Regions from separate parts of the Streptomyces sp. 1222.5 genome, predicted to be linked through region 1. Evidence: riboswitches for the same ligand, from Rfam matches in the RefSeq annotation. Region 1 holds a riboswitch; each other region holds the start of a gene.
What was found. Region 1 has a riboswitch for thiamine pyrophosphate ahead of BLW57_RS01980 (purine-cytosine permease family protein). Riboswitches for the same ligand answer to the same signal wherever they lie in the genome.

Region 1 (5,096 bases):
CCACCACCTGGAAAGTCGGCGTCTGGCCTGGCGTTGGTGCTCAGCGGCCTCGTCGTGACTTTCCTGGGGCAGCAGTCGTCTCCGGAGTCGCGGGCATCGGCAAGACCGCGCTGGCGGTGCGCTGGGCCCACCAGATGCGTGACTCCTTCCCCGACGGACAGCTCTACGTCGATCTCCGGGGCTACGACCCGGACGAACCGGTCTCCGCCGCCCAGGCCCTCTCGGGCTTCCTCTCCGCCCTGGGTGTGCCCGGCCCGGAGATACCGTAACGGAGCAAGTCGACGGCGTGTAGGTCCGCCTCCAGGACGTATCCGCCGGAGGTGCGTGCGATGCGAAGCGGCGTACCGGGTACGGCTGCCCCGTCACCGCCTGCCGTGGGCGCCACGCCGTCCGTGGATGCCGCGCCGTCGAACAGCCGCCTCAGACGGCTGATGTGGGAGTAGAGGGCCGAGCGGGCGCCGTCGGGCGCGGCGGTGTCCCAGACCCGGTCCACCAGCGTGCTCGCGGGGACCGGTCGGCCGGTGTCGGCCGCCAGCGCCGCGAGGACCGCTCGGCGACGCGGCTCCCCGATGTCGACCGCGCGCCCCGTGACGCGCAGTTCCAAGGGTCCGAGCAGGTGCAGGTTCATCGCGCCTCACGCGGGAGGGAGGAGGGAACGGGCTTCACGCGGTGGGGTGTTCGTCCGCCGGGCAGGGCCGGCATGCCCTCAGTCCTCCGTCGTTCGCTCCGGGGCCGCCGGCCGGGCAGCCGTCACAAGGTTTCCGCAAGGTTCACCGTAGATCCTCACCTCACATGCCGTCAGGCGGATCGCGGCAAGCACCGCGTGCAGGGGGAACACCGACGTCCGCTCCCGGAGCCTTCCCGGGAGCGGCGTGTCCGCCCGCCCCGCCGGCAGTCGCGTCAGACGTGACCAACCCGACGCAACAAGAGAATGGAATTGTCATGCGCAAGATAATGTCCCGAGCCAACCGGACGGCCGTCGCCGTCGTCGCGACCGCCTTCATGGCGTCCGGAGCGGTCGTCGCGGGGGCGACGACCGCCTCCGCGGACGGCTGTGTGGGTCCCCTGTGCGGCGCGGTGAAGAACCGGACCGGCGAGACGATGCACTACACGATGAGTCTCGGCGAGGGCCCGCACTACTGCGACGTGTGGAACTGGGGCGGCGGCACCGGGAGCGAGTTCAAGCACGCGAAGTGCAAGCAGGAGTCGTTCGGCAACGGAACGCGGGGCGGCAACGGCACCGGCAAGGACGTCGACGCCTTCACGTTCGCCACGCACGGCTACCACGAGCGGTTCTCGCGGGTCGGCACCTGGCACTGGCGGGCCAAGGGGGTCTGGACGAAGATCCGCAGCGGGGAGATCGGCGACTGCGGCATCGGCGACCACAACGAGGTCTGGTGCACCGTACTCGTGCAGGCCTGAGGGGAGCCGCTGGTAGTCGGGCATTCCCAGGAAGGCGGCGGCACGCGTGTGCCGCCGCCTTCCGGCGGGACCGGCCTCCGCGGCCCGCGCCCACCCCACGACGGCGCCGACGCGTCGAGGCATCTCACGCGGCGAGCCCCCTTACGGAGTGTCAACGGCCGACTACGCACGCGCACGCATCGGGCAGTCGGCCGACGGGCGCCGCACGCTTCCGGCCGGCCCTCCCCTCCCCCGACCTGAACCGGTCACCGGACCGGGCTATTCTGGCCGGCATACCTGGACACGGGGTGCCCCTGCACGGGGGCTGAGATCACACCCGTTGAACCTGAACCAGTTAGGACTGGCGGAGGGATGTCGTATGTCGTTGCCGTATGCCCATGAAGAGACGGCCGTCGCCGAGTCGCGGGGTGTCTTCGACGGCCGGATGCCGACCGCCCCCGGAGATCTGCGAGTGGAGGCGCGCGGCATCGCGCCGGTGCCCGAGGACGCTCGCTACGGCAGCCCCCGCCGGCTGTTCACCGTGTGGTTCGCCCCCAATCTGACGATGACCGGCGTCTTCACCGGTACGGTCGGCGCGGCCCTCGGACTGGACTTCGCCACCGCGCTGCTCGCCGTGGTGCTCGGCACCGTGCTCGGCGCGGTGCCCACGGCCTACCTGGGAACCTGGGGCAGCCGGACCGGGGCGGGCCAACTCCCGCTGGCGAGGCTGGCCTTCGGACGGGCCGTGGCTCTGCCGGGCACCCTGCAGTGGCTGTCCTCCATCGCCTGGGACGCCCTGATAGGCCTGTTCGGGGGCGACGCGCTGGCCCAGCTGTTCGGCTGGCCGTTCTGGCTGGGCGTCCTGGTGATGCTCATGGCCCAAGGGGCGCTCGGCGTGATCGGGTACGAGGCGATCCACCGCCTGCAGACGGTGATGACCTTCGCGCTCGCCGCCTCGCTCGTCGCGTTGGCGGTGAAGCTCGTGCACGGCACCCAGCCCGCGACGGCCGCGACCGTGCACGGCGCCGACCAGGCGGGAGCGTTCGTGCTGACCTGCACCATCGCCTTGAGTCTCGCGCTCTCGTGGGCCCCGTACGCCAGTGACTTCAGCCGCTACCTGCCCCGCACGGCGTCGCGTTCCAGCATGTTCTGGTGCACCCTGCTCGGTGTCAGCGTGTCCTTCGTCGCCGTGCAGGCGCTCGGTCTGTGGGGCGCCGCTGAGTTCACCGACCAGACCGCCCGCGGTGTCGACCATCTGCTCGGCGGCGGCGCGCTCGGCGCGTTCGGACTCCTCGCGGTCGCCGTCGCGGCCCTGTGCAGCAACGCCATGAACGACTACAGCGGGTCGCTGGCGCTGCAGACGATCGGAGTGCGGCTTCCGCGGCCGGTCGCCGCCGCGCTCGCCGCGGCGCTCGGCTTCCCGCTCGTGCTGTGGATGCACGCCGCTGACACCACTGCCCGCTTCCAGAACGTGCTGTTGTTCGTCGGCTACTGGATCCCCGCGTTCGTCGCGATCGTGATCGTCGACTGGGTGGCCCGCGCACGGGCGCGCGGCGACCGCCCGGTCGACCTGGCGGAGGAGGAAGCCGCGCCGCAGCCGTGGTGGCCCGCCGTCACCGCGTTCGTCGTCGGTTTCGCCGTGGCGGTGCCGTTCATGAGCACCAGCCTGTACGTGGGTCCGGTCGCCCAGGCCCTGCACAGCGCCGACCTCGCCTACCCCGTCGCGTTCCTCGCGGCGCTGCTCGTCTATGCGCCGTTGCGGGTACGACGCCGGTCCTGACCCGCGCCCGCTCCTCCTGGGGGAGTTGCCTGCCCCTGCTGGGCGGATCGTGTGCGGTGGCGTTCCGGGACTCGGCTCAGCGCGTCACTCGGTGGCGGAGGTAGACGACTCGCGAACTGAAGGTGCGGGTCTCGACGAGTTCGAGATCCACGCGGCGCTCGTGCCGGGGGAAGAACGGGATGCCACCGCCGAGGAGCACCGGGTAGACCAGCGTCCGGTACTCGTCGATCAGATCCAGCGCGGCCGCCTCGGCGGCGAGGGCGGCGCCGCCGATCGCGATGTCGCCCTCCCCCGGCTCGGCGCGCAACCGCTCGATCTCCTGCGTCAAGCCGCCGGAAGCGAGCCGGGCATGGCCCTCGACCTCCGACAGCCTGGTGGAGAACACCACTTTGGGGAGCTGCTTCCAGAGCGCCGCCCATTCGAGCTTCGAGTCGTCGAGCGACGGGTCCTGATCGGCGGTCTCCCAGTACAGCATCGTCTCGTACAACCGTCGTCCCAGGAGGTGGACGCCGACGTCTCGTACCCTGTCGATCCAGGAGCGAAAGATCTCCTCGTCGGGCACCGTCCACTCGACGCTGCCGTCCGGTCCCACGATGTAGCCGTCGAGCGAGACGCTCATCGAATAGGTCACTCTGCGCATCGGAAGGCCTCCTCGGCAACGGTTCGAGAGTACGACCGCCCAATGCCGTACGCTTGTTGCGGCTCGCGACAGCCCCTCCCGATGTCGCCACTCCACGGGCATTCGCCCCGTACCTGAGTACGTTCTGAGTAGGCGCGCTCATGTGGTACGACGTGGTGCGGGACACACTCCGAACCATGACACATGTTCCGCCACCGGCCGAGGAGCTGCGGCTCATCGACACCGAGCTGTGGCAACTGGACGCTCGTCGGGCCCAGTTGCTGGCGCGCCGCGCCTGGCTGGTCGCCCATCTGCCCTCGCTGTCACAACCAAGTCCGGTGCCGCCCACGGCCTTGCCCGCACCGCACGGCCCCGAGGCCACCGCGCCGCGCGTGCAGAATGTGCTGCTGCTCCTGGGCGGCCTGCTGCTGACCATCGCGGCGGTCGCGTTCACGCTGGTCAGCTGGGGCCATCTGGAGATCGCCGGACGCTCGCTCGTGCTGGGCGCGGTCACGGTGGCCGCCCTGGCCGCCCCGCTGCCGCTGCTGGGTCGCGGTCTGCGTTCGACGGCCGAGGCGGTCGCGGGGCTGGCGCTGGCACTCACGGTGCTCGACGCCTACGCGCTGCACGCGGTCGCCCTCACCGGCGTGGACGCCACGGGGTACGCCACCGGGGCGTCGGCGGTGCTGGCGGCCGTGTGGACGGGGTACGGACGCGTGCCGCGTACGAGCACGCTGCGGCTGCCGCTTCCGGCCGCCCTCACCGCGGCGCAGCTGCCGCTCCTGCTGGGGGCGGTGGCGGCCGACGCAGGGCGGTACGGGATCACCGGCGCGCTGCTCGTGACGGCCGCGTGCGACACGGCCGTGGCGCTGCGCGCTCCGGCCGGGCCGGTGCGGATCACGGCCACGGTCGGCGCGTACGGCATGGGGGCCTGGGGAGTGCTGGGTGCTGCCCGGCTGTCGTGGACGGCGGACGGTCCGGGCGCCGGGGCCCTCGCGGCCGTGCTGCTGTTCTTCGCGGCCGGTACCGCGCTGGCGGCGGCATGGCGGGGTCGTGCCGCGGGGCACGCCGTCGGGCTGTCCGTCGCCGTCGGTCTGCTTGCCGTCGCCGCGCTCGGCGGCATCGTCCACCCGGTACTGCCGGTCGCCTGGCTGGTCCCCGCTCATCTCGTCCTGGGCACAGCACTGCTGGCTGCGATACGGGCCGTTCGGCTGCCGGAGCCGGTGCGGCGCGGCCTCGTCCTCGCCTCCGCCGCCGTGCAGGGACTGGCCGTGCTGTGGGCGCTGCCCCTGCCCA
Region 2 (5,096 bases), 4.1 Mb from region 1:
TGTCATATGACGGGATAGGCGATGCGCGAGTCCGTACAGGCAGAGGTCATGATGAGCTTTCTCGTGTCGGAGGAGCTCTCCTTCCGCATTCCGGTGGAGTTGCGCTACGAGACCGGTGATCCCTATGCGGTGCGCCTCACCTTTCATCTGCCGGGTGACGCGCCGGTGACCTGGGCCTTCGGTCGCGAGCTGTTGATCGACGGGGTGGGTCGGCCGTGCGGGGAGGGGGACGTGCACATCGCCCCGGCGGACGCCGAGGTGCTGGGGGAGGTGCTGATCCGTCTTCAGGTCGGTTGCGACCAGGCTCTGTTCCGGTCGTCGGCCCCGCCGCTCGTGGCCTTCCTCGATCGGACCGACAAGCTCGTGCCGCTGGGACAGGAGGGCGCGCTGGCCGACTTCGACGCTCATCTCGACGAAGCGCTGGACCGCATCCTCGCCGAGGAACAGAGCGCCGGCTGAGGCGTAGCGGCCACGGCACCGGACGCCCCGCTCTCCTTCGCGGAACTGTGCAGGAACGCTTCTGCACAGGGCGGGGGGTCTCACCGGGCCGATCGGCTACCGCTTCCGGCGGCGCCCCCGCCCCGTGCGGGCCGGGTCGGGCTGGGCCGTGCCGGCCGGAGCATGCGGGCCGGAGCGGTCGGCCGACACCACCAGCGCGGCGAGCGCGGTCGTGACGGGCACCGAGGCGACCAGGCCGATCGACCCCACCAGGGTGCGCACGATCTCCTCGGCCACCAGCTCGCTGTTGGCCACGGCCCCGACGCTGCTCTGCGCGATGGAGAACAGCAGCAGCAGCGGCAGCGCGGCACCGGCGTAGGCGAGGACCAGGGTGTTGACGACGGATGCGATGTGGTCGCGGCCGATGCGGATGCCGGCCCGGTACAACCCGCGCCAGCCCATCGCCGGATTGGCCTCGTGCAGTTCCCAGACCGCCGACGTCTGCGTCACGGTGACGTCGTCCAGCACGCCGAGCGAGCCGATGATGACGCCGGCCAGCAGCAGGCCGCTCATGTCGATCGACGGGTAGAGCCCATGGATCAGACCGGTGTTGTCGTCCGTGTTGCCGGTCAGGGCGGCCCAGTCGATGAACTCCGAGCCGAGGACGCCGATCAGCAGGAGGGAGACCAGGGTGCCGAGCACCGCGACCGACGTCCGGGCCGACAGCCCGTGGCACATGTAGAGCGCGATGAGCATGATCGCGCTCGCCCCGACGACGGCCACCAGCAGGGGATTCGAGCCCTGAAGGATCGCGGGCAGGATGAAGAAGGTGAGCACCATGAAACTCACGGCCAGCGCGACCAGCGCCATGACCCCGCGCAGCCGGCCCACCACGACGACCGCGATCGCGAAGATCCCGGCGAGCAGCGCCATCGGGAACTTCCGGTTCACGTCCGCCACGGAGTACTGCAGGTTCTTGGGTGCCGCGGGCTCGTAGGCGACCACGACCTTCTCACCCTGGTGCAACTGCCGTGACTGGTCGGGCTGCACGATCTCGGTGAACGTACGGCCCTCGTCCTTCCCGGTGTCGACACGGATGGTCGCCTTCTTGCAGGTGCCGCCCGTCTCCTGTGCCCCGGCGCCGCCCTCGGCGGTCGAGGTGTCGCCGGCCGGGGTGCCACCGGAGGCGTTCACCGACTTGCAACTCACCTCGACGACCCGGGTCACCGTGGCCTGCTGGGTCTGCCGGTCGAAGCCGACGCCGGTGCGCTTGTGCGACGGCGCTCCCCCGGGCCACAGCACCACCAGGCCGACGAGGACCGCCGCGGTGAACGGCACCAGGATCGCCGCGATGACCTTGCGCAGATGCCGGGAGACGGGCGCGGCGGGCCCATGGCTGTGGCTGTGACCGAGCGTCTGAGGGCGGGTGTGCGCCTCGTCGTGGCCGTGGTGAGGGTGGCCGTGCCCGTCACCCGCTTCCTGCCCGTGGGCGCGCTCGTCCCCTCGTCGGCTGCCCGCTGCCGGGCTGTCCGGGCGGCGCGGCTCGGGCGGCTGGTACGGGTACTGCTCCATCCTGGTCACCACCAGATCATCGCAAGAACGGCAGGGGCCCACTGTTCACCGCGCCACATATGACGCTAGCGTGGAGGCACCTTTGCACACGCGGGAGCTCGGAGCACCGGGCTGAGAGGGCGCTGACCTCCGTATTCGCGATGTTTCACGTGGAACGACGTCTCACGGGAAGCATCGGCCGACGGAAGCCGCTGCGTCGACCGCCGAACCTGTTACCGGGTAATGCCGGCGTAGGGAGTAGGTCTCATGACCAACAAGGACGCACGCACGCCTGCCTCCGTTCAGGGTGAGAAGACCCAGGAGGCCGGGAAGTCCATCGGCTGGCACAAGGCGTACGTCGAGGGTTCGCGCCCCGACATGCGGGTGCCGGTCCGTCAGGTGCACCTCACCAACGGGCAGTCGGTCACGCTGTACGACACATCCGGCCCGTACACGGATCCGCTCGTCGAAACCGACGTCCGCAGGGGCTTGGCGCCGCTGCGGGAGAACTGGATCGTCGGCCGCGGCGACACCGAGGAGTACGCGGGCCGTCCCGTCCGTCCCGAGGACGACGGCATCAAGCACACCTCGCCGCGCGGCGGGTTGCGGAACCTGGACGCGGTCTTCCCCGGGCGTCCGCGTCAGCCGCGCCGCGGTCGTCGCGGTGAGGCGGTGACCCAGCTCGCGTACGCGCGCCGCGGGGAGACCACGCCGGAAATGGAGTACGTGGCCATCCGGGAGAACGTGTCTCCGGAGGTCGTCCGCGAGGAGATCGCAGCCGGCCGCGCCGTGCTGCCGGCCAACGTCAACCACCCGGAGATCGAGCCGATGATCATCGGTAAGCGCTTCCTGGTGAAGGTGAACGCCAACATCGGCAACTCGGCCGTGACGTCCTCCATCGAGGAGGAGGTCGAGAAGATGACCTGGGCGACCCGCTGGGGCGCCGACACGGTCATGGACCTCTCCACCGGGCGCAACATCCACACCACCCGCGAGTGGGTGCTGCGCAACTCCCCCGTGCCCATCGGCACCGTGCCGCTGTACCAGGCCCTGGAGAAGGTCGACGGCAGGGCCGAGGAACTGACCTGGGAGATCTACAAGGACACCGTCATCGAGCAGGCCGAACAGGGTGTGGACTACATGACCGTCCACGCCGGGGTGCGGCTCGCGCATGTACCGCTGACGGCCAACCGCAAGACCGGCATCGTCTCCCGCGGCGGTTCGATCATGGCCGCGTGGTGCCTGGCGCACCACAAGGAGTCGTTCCTGTACGAGAACTTCGAGGAACTGTGCGAGATCCTCGCCGCCTACGACGTCACGTACTCGTTGGGCGACGGCCTGCGGCCCGGCTCCATCGCGGACGCCAACGACGAGGCACAGTTCGCGGAGCTGCGCACGCTCGGGGAACTCAACCGCATCGCCAGGCGTTTCGACGTACAGACGATGATCGAGGGCCCGGGGCACGTCCCGATGCACAAGATCAAGGAGAACATCGACCTTCAGCAGGAGATCTGCGATGAAGCTCCGTTCTATACGCTCGGCCCGCTGACGACGGACGTCGCGCCGGCGTACGACCACATCACCTCCGGCATCGGTGCCGCGATGATCGCCTGGTGGGGCACGGCGATGCTCTGCTACGTCACGCCCAAGGAGCACCTGGGCCTGCCCAACCGGGACGACGTCAAGACCGGTGTCATCACCTACAAGATCGCCGCCCACGCGGCCGATCTCGCGAAGGGCCACCCGGGCGCGCAGGAGTGGGACGACGCGCTGTCCGACGCACGCTTCGAGTTCCGGTGGGAGGACCAGTTCAACCTCGCCCTGGACCCCGATACGGCACGGGAGTTCCACGACGAGACCCTCCCGGCGGAGCCCGCCAAGACGGCCCACTTCTGCTCCATGTGCGGCCCCAAGTTCTGCAGCATGAAGATCTCGCAGGACATCCGCCGCGAACACGGCGGCAGCAAGGCCGAGATCGAGGAGGGCATGGCGCAGAAGTCGAAGGAGTTCGCGGCAGCGGGCAACCGGGTGTACCTGCCGATCGCCGACTGAGCGGTGCGGGGAGCGGCGGCCCGGGTGTGGCCGGGCTGTCGCTCCCCGCGGTGTCGGGGAGGTACCCCTGGGCCTGCGCGCACCGCAGACTGGCGGCATGACAGCGAGATCAATGAGCAAGGGCGCGAACCTTCCCGTCGGCTCCGCGGCGGTGCGCGCCGAGTTCGCCTGGTCCGAAGGGCCGGGCGTGCCCGACGCCGATGCCTCGGCGCTGTTGCTCACAGGGGCGGGGCGCGTTCGCGACGACGGTGATTTCGTCTTCTACAACCAGCCGCGGCACGGGTCCGGCGCCGTCAGACACCTCGGAAAGCAGCCAGGAGGGCCGGGGCGGGGCGTCACGACGGACACGGTCGAGGTGGATCTGCGGGCGCTGGAGCCGGCCGTCGAACGCGTGGTGCTGTGCGCGTCGGCGGACGGGGGGACGTTCGGCCAGATGCGCCAACTGACCCTGAGAGTTCTCGACTCGGGGACGGGGGAAGAGCTGGCCCGTTTCGACATGGAGGCCACGACGGAGACGGCGTTCATCGGTGGCGAGCTGTATCTGCGCGAGGGGCGGTGGAAGTTCCGTGCGGTCGGTCAGGGATACGACTCCGGGCTCGCCGGTCTGGCGACCGACTTCGGCATCACCGTGGACGACGCCCCGACGGCCCCGACGACCGCGACCGTCCCCGCCGCGCCGCCGGTGACACCGCCCGCCCCGTCCGTACCGGCGGGGGGCCCGGCCCTCGGCAAACCGGAGGACCGGCTGCCCGTGGACATGCGCAAGCGGCTCTCGTTGCGCAAGGAACAGGTGGCGGTCAGCCTGACCAAGCACGGTGCCGCCGGTGTCACCGCACGGGTCGTTCTGGTGCTCGACGCCTCCGGCTCCATGTCCCCCCTGTACGCGAAGGGTGTGGTGGCCGACGTGGTGGAGCGCATGGCCGCGGTCGCCGCCCAGCTCGACGACGACGGGGAGATGCAGGCCTGGACGTTCGCCTCGCATCCGGCCCGGCTGCCCGATCTGCACATCGGTGAGCTTCCCGACTGGCTGCGGCTCCATGTCCGCGTCGGTGAGC
Region 3 (5,096 bases), 2.3 Mb from region 1:
GCCGTTCCCGCAGGGAGCGGTCGAGCTGGCCGAGCGGCTCGTCCAGCAGGAGGATCCGGGGCCGGGGCGCGAGCGCCCGGGCGAGGGCCACCCGCTGCTGCTCCCCGCCGGACAGCGCGGCCACGGCCCGCCGGGCCGCCCCCGGCAGCCCGACCAGCGCCAGCAACCGGCCCACCTCGGCGTCCCGTTCGCCCTTGGCGACCCCGTGCATGCGCAGCCCGAAGGCCACGTTCGCGCCGACGTCCCGCTGCGGGAAGAGCTGGTGGTCCTGGAACATCAGGCCGACCCCGCGCCGGTGCGCGGGCGTGCGCGTCCGGTCGCGGCCGTCCAGCAGCACCCGCCCGGAGTGCAGCGGCTGGAGCCCGGCCACCGCCCGCAGCAGCGTCGACTTGCCACTGCCGCTGGGCCCGAGCACACACACCACCTCGTGCTCGGCGACGTCGAGGCCGACCGCGTCGAGCGCGGCCCGCTCACCGAAGCGCACGGTCGCGGCATCGAGGCTCAGCAGCATCAGAACTCCCCCGTCCGGTCGGTGCGCAGCCGCTCCAGCACCAGCAGCGCAGCGGCGCAGACCATCATGAGAATGGTCGAAAGGGCCATCGCCTGGCCGTAGTTGAGCTCTCCGGGGCGGCTCAGCAGCCGGGCCACCGCCACCGGGAGCGTCGGGTTGTCGGGACGCGCGATGAACACGGTCGCGCCGAACTCGCCGAGGGACACCGCGAACGCGAAGCCGGCCGCGACCAGCAGCGCCCGCCGCACCATCGGCAGGTCCACCTCACGCCACGCCCGCCAGGGGGACGCGCCGAGCACGGCCGCCGCCTCCCGCAGCCGCCCGTCCACCGCGCGCAGCACGGGCAGCATGGTCCGTACGACGAAGGGGGCGCCCACCAGCGCCTGGGCCAGCGGCACCAGGATCCAGGACTGGCGCAGATCCAGCGGCGGCTTGTCGAGCGCGATCAGGAAGCCGAAGCCGACGGTCACGGCGGACACGCCGAGCGGCAGCATCAGCAGCGCGTCGAAACCCCGTACCAGCCGTCCCGCGTCCCGGCGGGCCAGCGCGGCGGCGGCGAGACCTCCGATCACCACGGCGATGGCGGTGGCGGCGAGGGCGTACTCGAGCGAGGTCCACACGGCCTGCACGGGCGCCACCAGGAACGTACCGCCGTCGGAATCGGTCAGGGCCCGGTAGTAGCCGAGGCCCCAGCCGTCGAGGGAACGCCGGACGAGTACGGCGAGCGGCAGGAGCAGCAGCACCGCGACGGTGGCGAGGACCCCGGCGAGCAGCGCCCACTGCCCGAACCCGCGCGGCCGGCGGACGGTCGTCTTCGGGTCGACGAGCCGCAGGGCGGTCTCGCGCCGCCGTACGGTCCAGGCGTGCACGGCGAGGATCGCGCCGACCGCGGCGAACTGGACGAGGGTGAGGACGGCGGCCGTGGACAGGTCGAAGACCTCGGAGGTCTGCCGGTAGATCTCCACTTCGAGGGTGGAGAAGGCCGGTCCGCCGAGGATCTGCACGACCCCGAAGGAGGTGAAGGTGAACAGGAACACCATCAGGGCGGCGGCGGCCACGGCGGGCGCGAGCGCGGGCAGGGTGACCTTGCGCCAGGCCGTGAGCGGTGAGGCGCCCAGCATCCGGGCGGCCTCCTCCTGGCGGGGGTCGAGCTGGGACCAGAGCCCGCCGACCGTGCGGACGACGACCGCGTAGTTGAAGAAGACGTGGGCCAGCAGGATCGCCCACACCGTGGTGTCCAGCCGTACCCCCCACAGCTCGTCCAGCAGCCCGTTGTGGCCGACCAGCGCCAGGAAGGCGCTGCCGACGACGACGGTGGGCAGCACGAACGGAACCGTGACGACGGCCCGCAGCAGCTGTTTGCCCGGGAAGTCGAGGCGGGCGAAGACATGGGCGGCGGGCAGCGCGAGCAGCAGGGTGAGCGCGGTGGAGGCGAGCGCCTGCCAGGTGGTGAACCACAGCACGTGCCGGATGTCCGGCTGGGTGACCACGTCCACGATCCGCCCGAATCGCCAGGCGCCGTCCGCCTTCAGCCCGCGCGTGACGATCGCGGCCACGGGCCAGGCGAAGAACAGCGCGAAGAACGCGACGGGCAGGGCCATCAGGCCGAGCCGCGCCGCGCTCCCCCGCCGGGACACGGCTACCTCAGTACGAGCGACGTCCACGACTTGACCCACTGGTCGCGGTTGGCGGCGATCTTCCCGGGCGCCATGGTCTCGGGGTGCTCGGCGGCCGGGCCGTACTCGGTGAACTCGGTGGGCACCCCGGCTCCCCGCACCACCGGGTAGACGTACATGTTCAGCGGCATGTCCTCCTGGAACTCCTTGGAGACCAGGAAGTCGATGAACGCCTTGCCGCCCTTGGTGTTCCGCGCGTTGTCGAGCAGCCCGGCGAACTCGATCTGCCGGAAGCAGGTGCCGGTGGCGACTCCGGTCGGGGCGGTGCCGGGCCGCTTCTTGGCGTAGATCACCTCGGCGGGCGGCGAGGAGGCGTACGAGACCACGAGCGGGCGGTCACCGCCGGCCTTCCTGCCTCCGGTGGAGCCGGAGAACTCCTGGGAGTAGGCCTGCTCCCAGCCGTCGACCACCTTGACGCCGTTGGCCTTGAGCTTCTTCCAGTAGTCCTGCCAGCCCTGGTCGCCGTACTCGGCGGCGCTGCCGAGCAGGAAGCCGAGGCCGGGCGAGGAGGTGGCCGCGTTCTCGGTGACGAGGAGGTTCTTGTACGCGGGCTCGGCGAGGTCCGCGAAGGTCCGCGGCGGGGCCAGCTTGTGCTTGCTGAACCAGGCCTTGTCGTAGTTGACGCAGATGTCGCCGTAGTCGACGGGCGTGACCCGGTGCTTGTCCTTGTCCAGCTGGTACGGGGCGCCGACCTTGTCGAGGCCCTTGGCCGTGTAGGGCTGGAACAGCCCGTTGTCGAGGGCGCGGGAGAGCAGGGTGTTGTCGACGCCGAAGAAGACGTCGCCCTGCGGATGGTCCTTGGTCAGGATGGCCTTGTTGACGGCCTGGCCGGCGTCGCCGTCCTCGAGGATCCTGAGCTTGTAGCCGGACTGCTTCTCGAAGTCCCGTTGCACCTTCTTGGAGACGGCCCACGAGTCGTGGCTGACCAGGGTAACGGTCCTGCTGTCACCGGACGCCTTGCTCTCGCCGGAACCGCACGCGGACAGGCTGATCAGGCCGAGCCCGACCGCCACGGCCACCAAGGTCTTGTTGTGCACTGGATGTCCTCCTGGGGTTGGCCAGGAAGAGACGCGGCCCCGCCCGGGTCCCGCGAGGGGGCCCGGGCAGGGCGCAACAGCTTGAGTGAAAGACCGAACTTCCTACCCAGAATGACCTGGGCGAGGTTCAGAGGGTCTGCGGCCCGGTTGCCGCACTCTCAGCGCTGTGGCGCTCCCCTGTCGGAATATGAGGTTGTCGGAACGTGGCCAGATTACCGCTCGGTCGCGGCGAGCTGACCGCAGGCTCCGTCGATCTCCTGGCCACGGGTGTCCCGGACCGTGACGGGTACGCCGTGCGCGGCGATGGCCTCGACGAACGCCTTCTCGTCCTCCGGCCGGGAGGCGGTCCACTTGGAACCGGGAGTCGGGTTGAGCGGGATCAGGTTGACGTGCACCGGCTTGCCCTTGAGCAGCCGGCCGAGCCGGTCGCCGCGCCAGGCCTGGTCGTTGATGTCCCGGATCAGCGCGTACTCGATCGACAGCCGGCGGCCGCTCTTCTCGACGTAGTCGAACCCGGCGTCCAGCACCTCGCGCACCTTCCACCGCGTGTTCACGGGGACGAGGGTGTCGCGCAGCTCGTCGTCGGGGGCGTGCAGGGAGATCGCGAGCCGGCACTTGAAGCCCTCGTCGGCGAACCGGTGGATGGCCGGCACCAGCCCGACGGTGGAGACGGTGATACCGCGCTGGGACAGACCGAGCCCGTCCGGGGCCGGATCGGTCAGCGCGCGGATGGCGCCCACGACCCGCTTGTAGTTGGCGAGCGGCTCGCCCATCCCCATGAAGACGATGTTGGACAGCCGCGCCGGACCGCCGGGCACCTCGCCGTCGCGCAGCGCCCGCATGCCGTCCACGATCTGGTGGACGATCTCGGCGGTGGACAGGTTCCGGTCGAGGCCGGCCTGGCCGGTGGCGCAGAACGGGCAGTTCATCCCGCACCCGGCCTGCGAGCTGATGCACATGGTGACCCGGTCCGGGTACCGCATCAGCACGGACTCCACGAGCGTCCCGTCGAACAGCCGCCACAGCGTCTTGCGCGTGGTCCCCTGGTCGGTCGACAGATGCCGTACGACGGTCATCAGCTCCGGGAACAGCGCCTCCTGCAGCCTGCCGCGCGCCCCGGCGGGGATGTCGGTCCACTGCTCGGGGTCGTGCGCGTACCGCGCGAAGTAGTGCTGCGAGAGCTGCTTGGCACGGAACGGCTTCTCCCCGATCTCGGCCACCGCGTCCTTGCGCTCGGCGGGCGAGAGGTCGGCGAGATGCCGCGGCGGCTTCTTGGCTCCGCGCGGCGCGACAAAGATGAGTTCTCCGGGCTTAGGCATGGCTGTACCAGTGTCGCAGATCCAATTGGGTGACCTGCGGGTGTCGGGCTGGACACCTGTCGCTGGCGGTCGTCGTCTGTCGCCGCTGATCCCCCTCGGACGGCCCAGAGACGGCCCAGAAACAGCGCGGGATAACGCGTTGACCTGGCTGTGGAGGTGGGGTGTGATCACCCTATGGGTCCTGGCAACAGCGAGACGGATGCAGGCGTGGCCGACGACATGATCGTCGCTGGGCGGATCATCATCGGGCTGAAGACGCTACGTGATCACCTCGGCTGCTCTCTGCATGAAGCCCTCGACGCCTACGTCGCACGCTACGAGGTGCTGCGACGGGAACGTCCGGCCGACTTCACCAAGAGCCACGAGGAGTACTGGGCGAACTTCTACTCATGACCCAATGGACGCGATCTTGAAGACCGTCGTGGCGCGAGTCACCGTGGGTTCAAATCCCACACCCACCGCCAGGTGAAACGGCCCCTGACCAGGTAACCCGGTCAGGGGCCGTTCTCATGAGCGTTGTCCGCCAGTGACCGCTGCTCCCCGCTGTTTCCCA
Region 4 (5,096 bases), 5.9 Mb from region 1:
GGCCGCGATCCGTGCCTCGACGCGGTAACGGCCGTCGAGCACCTGCCCGACGAGGGGGTCCTGAAGGGTCGTATCCACGCAGGGGAGTCTACGAGGGGCGAACGGCGCTCCCACCCGTTGCGCCATTGTGGGGACGGAATGCAGCAGAGCTGTGACTGTCGGGTGACGGGAAGGCGGGGCGCTCGGGGTCCAGCTGCGCGCGCCCCTCGGCCGGGGAGGACGCCTCGGCGAAGTGGCGGCGCGGGATCCGCCCCGCCAGCCGGGCCAGCCGGCCGGCCTCGACCGCGTGCCGCATGGCCGCGGCCATCGTCTCCGGCTCCTGCGCCCGCGTCACGGCGGAGGCGAGCATCACGCCCGCGCACCCCAGCTCCATCGCCAGCGCCACGTCGGACGCCGTACCGGCGCCCGCGTCCAGGATCACCGGTACGCCCGCCCGCTCGACGATGAGCTGGAAGTTGTGCGGATTGCGGATGCCGAGCCCCGATCCGATCGGGGAGCCCAGCGGCATCACCGCGGCACAGCCGACGTCCTCCAGCCTGCGCGCGAGCACGGGATCGTCGTTCGTGTACGGCAGCACCGTGAAACCGTCGTCGACCAGCGTCTCCGCCGCGTCCAGCAGCTCCACCGGGTCCGGCAGGAGGGTCCGCTCGTCGGCGATGACCTCCAGCTTGACCAGGTCGGTGCCCAGTGCCTCCCGGGCGAGGCGCGCGGTCAGCACGGCCTCCCCGGCGGTGAAACAGCCCGCCGTGTTCGGCAGCACGCGGATGCCCAGCTTCTCCAGCACCGACAGCACCGAGCCGTGCACGGACGGGTCCACCCGCCGCATCGCGACCGTGGTCAGCCCGGTGCCGGAGGCGGTCAGCGCCCGCTCCAGCACGTCCAGACTGGGCGCGCCGCCCGTGCCCATGATCAGCCGGGAGTCCAGGTGCACACCGCCCAGGACGAAGGGGTCGTCGGCCATCGGTTCAGCCTCCCTGGACTGCGGTGAGTACTTCGACGCGGTCGCCCTCGGCGAGCGCGGTGGTCGCCCACTGGCCGCGCGGCACGACCGTCTCGTTGACGGCGGCGGCCACCCCGGAGGGCGCCGCGGTGAGGGTGCGGACGAGGGCGTCGAGAGCGGTGCCCGGGGCGATCTCGCGGTGCTCCCCGTTGACGGAGACGGTGAGGCTGAGGGTCATGCGGACTGCTCCATGAGACGTGCGGGCCGCTCCGGCGGCGGGGCGGTGAAACGCTGGGGCGTGAACGGGCGGGCCTCCTCGGGGAGGTCACCGGTGGCCAGCGCGTGCGCCAGCACGTCCCCGGTGACCGGCGTGAGCAGCACGCCGTTGCGGTAGTGCCCGGTGGCCAGCAGCAGTCCGTCCAGGCCGGACGGGCCGAGCAGCGGGGCGTTGTCGGGGGAGCCGGGCCGCAGTCCGGCCCGGGTCTCGGTCAGCGGGAGCTCGGTGATGCCCGGGACCAGCTCGTGGGCGTCGCGCAGCAGCTCGTACACGCCCCCCGCCGTGACCGTCGTGTCCCAGCCCAGCTCCTCGGTGGTGGCGCCGACGACCAGCTCGCCGTTCTCGCGCGGCACCAGGTAGACCTGGCTGCCGCGGACCACGGCCCGCACGGTCCGGCTCAGGAACGGCGCGAACCGCCGGGGCACGGCCAGCCGCAGCACCTGCCCCTTCACCGGACGGACCGGCGGCAGCAGCGCGTCCGGCACGCCCGCGAGGCGCCCGCTCATGCTTCCGCCGGCGAGCACCACCTGCTCCGCGCGCAGCTCGGTGCCGTCCGCCGTGGTGACGCCGGCGGCCCGCTCGCGCACGACGTCGAGCCGCTCGGCCCAGGTGCGGTGGAAGACCACCCCGGCGTGCTCGCACGCGGCCACCAGGGCCGTCGCCAGCCGCCGCGGGTCGATCTGATGGTCGCCGTCGACCCGCAGTCCGCCGCGCACCACGGGCGCCAGCATCGGCTCGAGACGCCGGCAGTCGCGCCCCGACAGCCACTCCGACTCCAGGCCCGAGCGCTGCTGGAGCGCGTGCAGTTCCCGCAGGTGGGCGCGGTCGTCGGCGTCCAGCGCGACCGCGAGGGTGCCGCACCGGCGGTAGCCCAGGTCGTGGCCGGTCAGCTCGGACAGCTCGGCCGCGAAGCCGGGATAGCGGCGCGCCGACTCCAGGTTCAGGGCGAGCAGCGTCTCCTCGCCGTAGTGCAGTTCCGTGACCGCGGCGAGCATCCCCGCAGCGACCCGCGCGGCCCCGCCGCCGGGCTCGGGGTCCACCACGGCCGTGGTGAGCCCGCGCTGCGCCGCGCGCCAGGCCGTGACCAGACCGATGATCCCGCCCCCGATGACGAGGACGTCGGACGTACGTGACGACATGGGCGTCCAGCCCCTCCCTTCGCCGGCATGACCCGGATCAGGTTCGTACGGTCGGAGGCCGCCAGCCTCCCTCTCAGCCCGGTGCGTCCGGGCTCCCGCGAGTGCTTGTACGGTGGCCACCCTAGCCCGCCCCGCTCGTCACCCGTAAGGGAGCCCTCCGTCATGCACCGCTCGCTCGACGGTCTGATCCTCGCCCCCGTCGCGGACCAGGCCCCAGGTCAGGTGGGTACCCGCACCCGGTTCGCCTACCACGAGAAGGACGGCGAGGTCTGGGCGGAGTACGCGGGCGGCGAGGTCGTGCGCGGCCATCTGGTCGGGACCCGCGAGGGCGACCGGCTGGACTTCCGGTACGTGCAGCTGCGCACCGACGGGACCACGGCCTGCGGGCACTGCGTGTCCACCGTCGTGGAGCTGCCCGACGGCCGGCTGCGGCTGGAGGAGACCTGGGAGTGGGAGTCCGCTCCGGGCAGCGGTACGAGCGTTGTGGAGCAGGTCACCGAGCACGCCCCCTGACTGACGTTTCGTCAGTTGTCTATGGTGATCGGGTGAGCGAGCAGACACCGCAACAGGGCACGTCACAGGAACGGCGCGTGGTCGTCGTGGGCGCGGGCATGGCCGGGGTGCAGACCGCGGTCGCCCTGCGGGAACAGGGCTTCGAGGGAGCCGTGACCGTCATCGGCGCCGAACCGCACCAGCCGTACGACCGGCCGCCGCTGTCCAAGGCCGTGCTGCTCGGCACGGCCGAGGGCTCCGCCTTCGACGTCGACTTCGAATCCCTCGGCGTCGAGCTTCGGCTCGGCTGCGAGGCGCAGGGCCTGCGCCCCGCCGCACGCGTGCTGGACACCGAGGCGGGCCCGGTGCCCTACGACGTCCTGGTCCTGGCCACCGGCGCCGAACCCATCACCCTGCCCGGCACCGAGGGCGTACCCGGCGTGCACCTGCTGCGCACCCTGGACGACGCCGAACGGCTTCGGCCCGTGCTGCTCCGGCAGCACGACATCGTGGTCGTCGGCGCCGGCTGGATCGGCGCCGAGTTCGCCACGGCCGCCCGGGAGGCGGGCTGCGCGGTGACCGTCGTCGAGGCCGCCGACCGGCCGCTCGCGGGTGCCCTGCCCGCCGAGGTGGCCGCGCCCATGGCCGCCTGGTACGCCGACAGCGGGGCCGAACTGCGCACCGGCGCGCGCGTGGAGCGCGTCGAACCGGGCGCGGTGGTGCTGACCGACGGCACCCGGCTGCCCGCGGGCGCCGTCGTCGTCGGCATCGGCGCCCGCCCGGCCACCGGCTGGCTGGCCGGCTCCGGCATCGAGCTGGGGCCGCACGGCGAGGTCGTCGCCGACGCCCGCCTGCGCACCGGGGCCGAGGACGTGTACGCGGTCGGCGACTGCGCCTCCTTCCCCTCCGCCCGCTACGGCGAGCGGCTGCTCGTCCACCACTGGGACAACGCCCTCCAGGGGCCCCGCACGGTCGCCGCGAACATCCTCGGCGAGACCCCGGCGCTCTACGACCCGGTGCCGTACTTCTGGTCCGAGCAGTTCGGCCGCTTCGTGCAGTACGCCGGGCACCACGCCGCGGCGGACCGCCTGGTGTGGCGCGGCGACCCGGCCGGCGCCGCCTGGTCGGTGTGCTGGCTGCGCGAGGGCCGGCTGGTGGCGCTGCTGGCGGTGGGCCGGCCCCGCGACCTGGCCCAGGGCCGCCGCCTGATCGAGGCGGGCCGCCGCATGGACCCCGAGGCCCTGACCGATCCGGGCCGCCCCCTGAAGAACGCCACGGCCGACTGATCGGCGCCGGGGCAGGGCGACCGGCGCCGCGGTCGGCCGCCGGCATCGAGCGGCACCTCGGGCGGAGCGCCTACCCTAGGACTCGTGACCGAGATTGACGCAAAGATCGATGCTCTCGTCCCCGCCTGGCTCACCCTCCCCGACATCGCCGAACAGCTCGGCGTCGAGGTGACGCGTGTGCGGCAGCTGGTCAAGGAGGGCCAGCTGATCGCCGTACGCCGTGGTGAGAACCGGGCGCTGCACGTCCCCGCCGCCTTCATCGACGGGGACAAGGTCGTCAAGGGCCTGACCGGCACCCTGACGCTCCTGCGGGACGACGGCTTCACGGACGAAGAGATGATCGAGTGGCTCTTCACCCCCGACCCCACCCTGCCCGGCACCCCCGCGCAGGCCCTGAGTGAGAATCGCGGCACGGAGGTGAAGCGCCGCGCCCAGGCGCTCGCCGTCTGAGCCCAGCCGCACCAGGGGGGTGGCGTACGCGCCCCGGGCCCGCACGCCACCCGAGAACCACCAGGTACACCGACCACGGGGGGACCCACGCATGTCCGACACCGCCCGCGCCGCCCTCGCCGACGCCCGCCTGTACCTCTGCACGGACGCCCGCCGGGACCGGGGCGACCTCGCGGGGTTCCTGGACGCGGTCCTGGCCGGCGGTGTCGACATCGTGCAGCTGCGCGAGAAGGGCATGGAGGCCGCCGAGGAGCTGGAGACCCTCCGGGTCTTCGCGGACGCCTGTGCCCGGCACGGCAAGCTGCTCGCGGTCAACGACCGGGCGGACGTCGCGCACGCGGCCGGTGCCGGGGTGCTGCACCTCGGCCAGGGCGACCTGCCGGTCCCCGCGGCCCGCGCGATCCTGGGCGACGACGTCCTGATCGGACGCTCCACGCACGCCGAGTCCGAGGCCGCCGCGGCCGCCGTGCAGGACGGCGTGGACTACTTCTGCACCGGTCCGTGCTGGCCCA

Region 2: it holds a riboswitch for thiamine pyrophosphate, as region 1 does, so the genes downstream of both, thiC (phosphomethylpyrimidine synthase ThiC) here and BLW57_RS01980 (purine-cytosine permease family protein) in region 1, are expected to answer to the same signal.
Region 3: it holds a riboswitch for thiamine pyrophosphate, as region 1 does, so the genes downstream of both, BLW57_RS12060 (thiamine ABC transporter substrate-binding protein) here and BLW57_RS01980 (purine-cytosine permease family protein) in region 1, are expected to answer to the same signal.
Region 4: it holds a riboswitch for thiamine pyrophosphate, as region 1 does, so the genes downstream of both, thiO (glycine oxidase ThiO) here and BLW57_RS01980 (purine-cytosine permease family protein) in region 1, are expected to answer to the same signal.

The regions. Positions count from the first base shown of each region.
Region 1 covers NZ_FNSZ01000001.1:394,853-399,948, forward strand. The annotation lists partial or broken gene BLW57_RS42065 (hypothetical protein) at 72-266, shown strand; gene BLW57_RS01970 (AfsR/SARP family transcriptional regulator) at 182-628, opposite strand; gene BLW57_RS01975 (hypothetical protein) at 943-1,422, shown strand; TPP riboswitch at 1,696-1,791, shown strand; gene BLW57_RS01980 (purine-cytosine permease family protein) at 1,781-3,181, shown strand; gene BLW57_RS01985 (dihydrofolate reductase family protein) at 3,258-3,821, opposite strand; gene BLW57_RS01990 (SCO7613 C-terminal domain-containing membrane protein) at 3,998-5,096, shown strand, end outside.
Region 2 covers NZ_FNSZ01000001.1:4,518,358-4,523,453, forward strand. The annotation lists gene BLW57_RS20230 (SsgA family sporulation/cell division regulator) at 22-459, shown strand; gene BLW57_RS20235 (YibE/F family protein) at 556-2,010, opposite strand; TPP riboswitch at 2,091-2,264, shown strand; gene thiC (phosphomethylpyrimidine synthase ThiC) at 2,257-4,041, shown strand; gene BLW57_RS20245 (VWA domain-containing protein) at 4,139-5,096, shown strand, end outside.
Region 3 covers NZ_FNSZ01000001.1:2,721,768-2,726,863, forward strand. The annotation lists gene BLW57_RS12050 (ABC transporter ATP-binding protein) at 1-511, opposite strand, end outside; gene BLW57_RS12055 (ABC transporter permease) at 511-2,112, opposite strand; gene BLW57_RS12060 (thiamine ABC transporter substrate-binding protein) at 2,151-3,224, opposite strand; TPP riboswitch at 3,306-3,413, opposite strand; gene rlmN (dual-specificity RNA methyltransferase RlmN) at 3,437-4,543, opposite strand; gene BLW57_RS12070 (hypothetical protein) at 4,751-4,936, shown strand.
Region 4 covers NZ_FNSZ01000001.1:6,247,192-6,252,287, forward strand. The annotation lists gene pknB (Stk1 family PASTA domain-containing Ser/Thr kinase) at 1-78, opposite strand, end outside; partial or broken gene BLW57_RS28220 (thiazole synthase) at 170-961, opposite strand; gene thiS (sulfur carrier protein ThiS) at 966-1,178, opposite strand; gene thiO (glycine oxidase ThiO) at 1,175-2,356, opposite strand; TPP riboswitch at 2,354-2,465, opposite strand; gene BLW57_RS28235 (avidin-fold protein) at 2,519-2,869, shown strand; gene BLW57_RS28240 (NAD(P)/FAD-dependent oxidoreductase) at 2,902-4,134, shown strand; gene BLW57_RS28245 (Rv2175c family DNA-binding protein) at 4,219-4,584, shown strand; gene thiE (thiamine phosphate synthase) at 4,676-5,096, shown strand, end outside.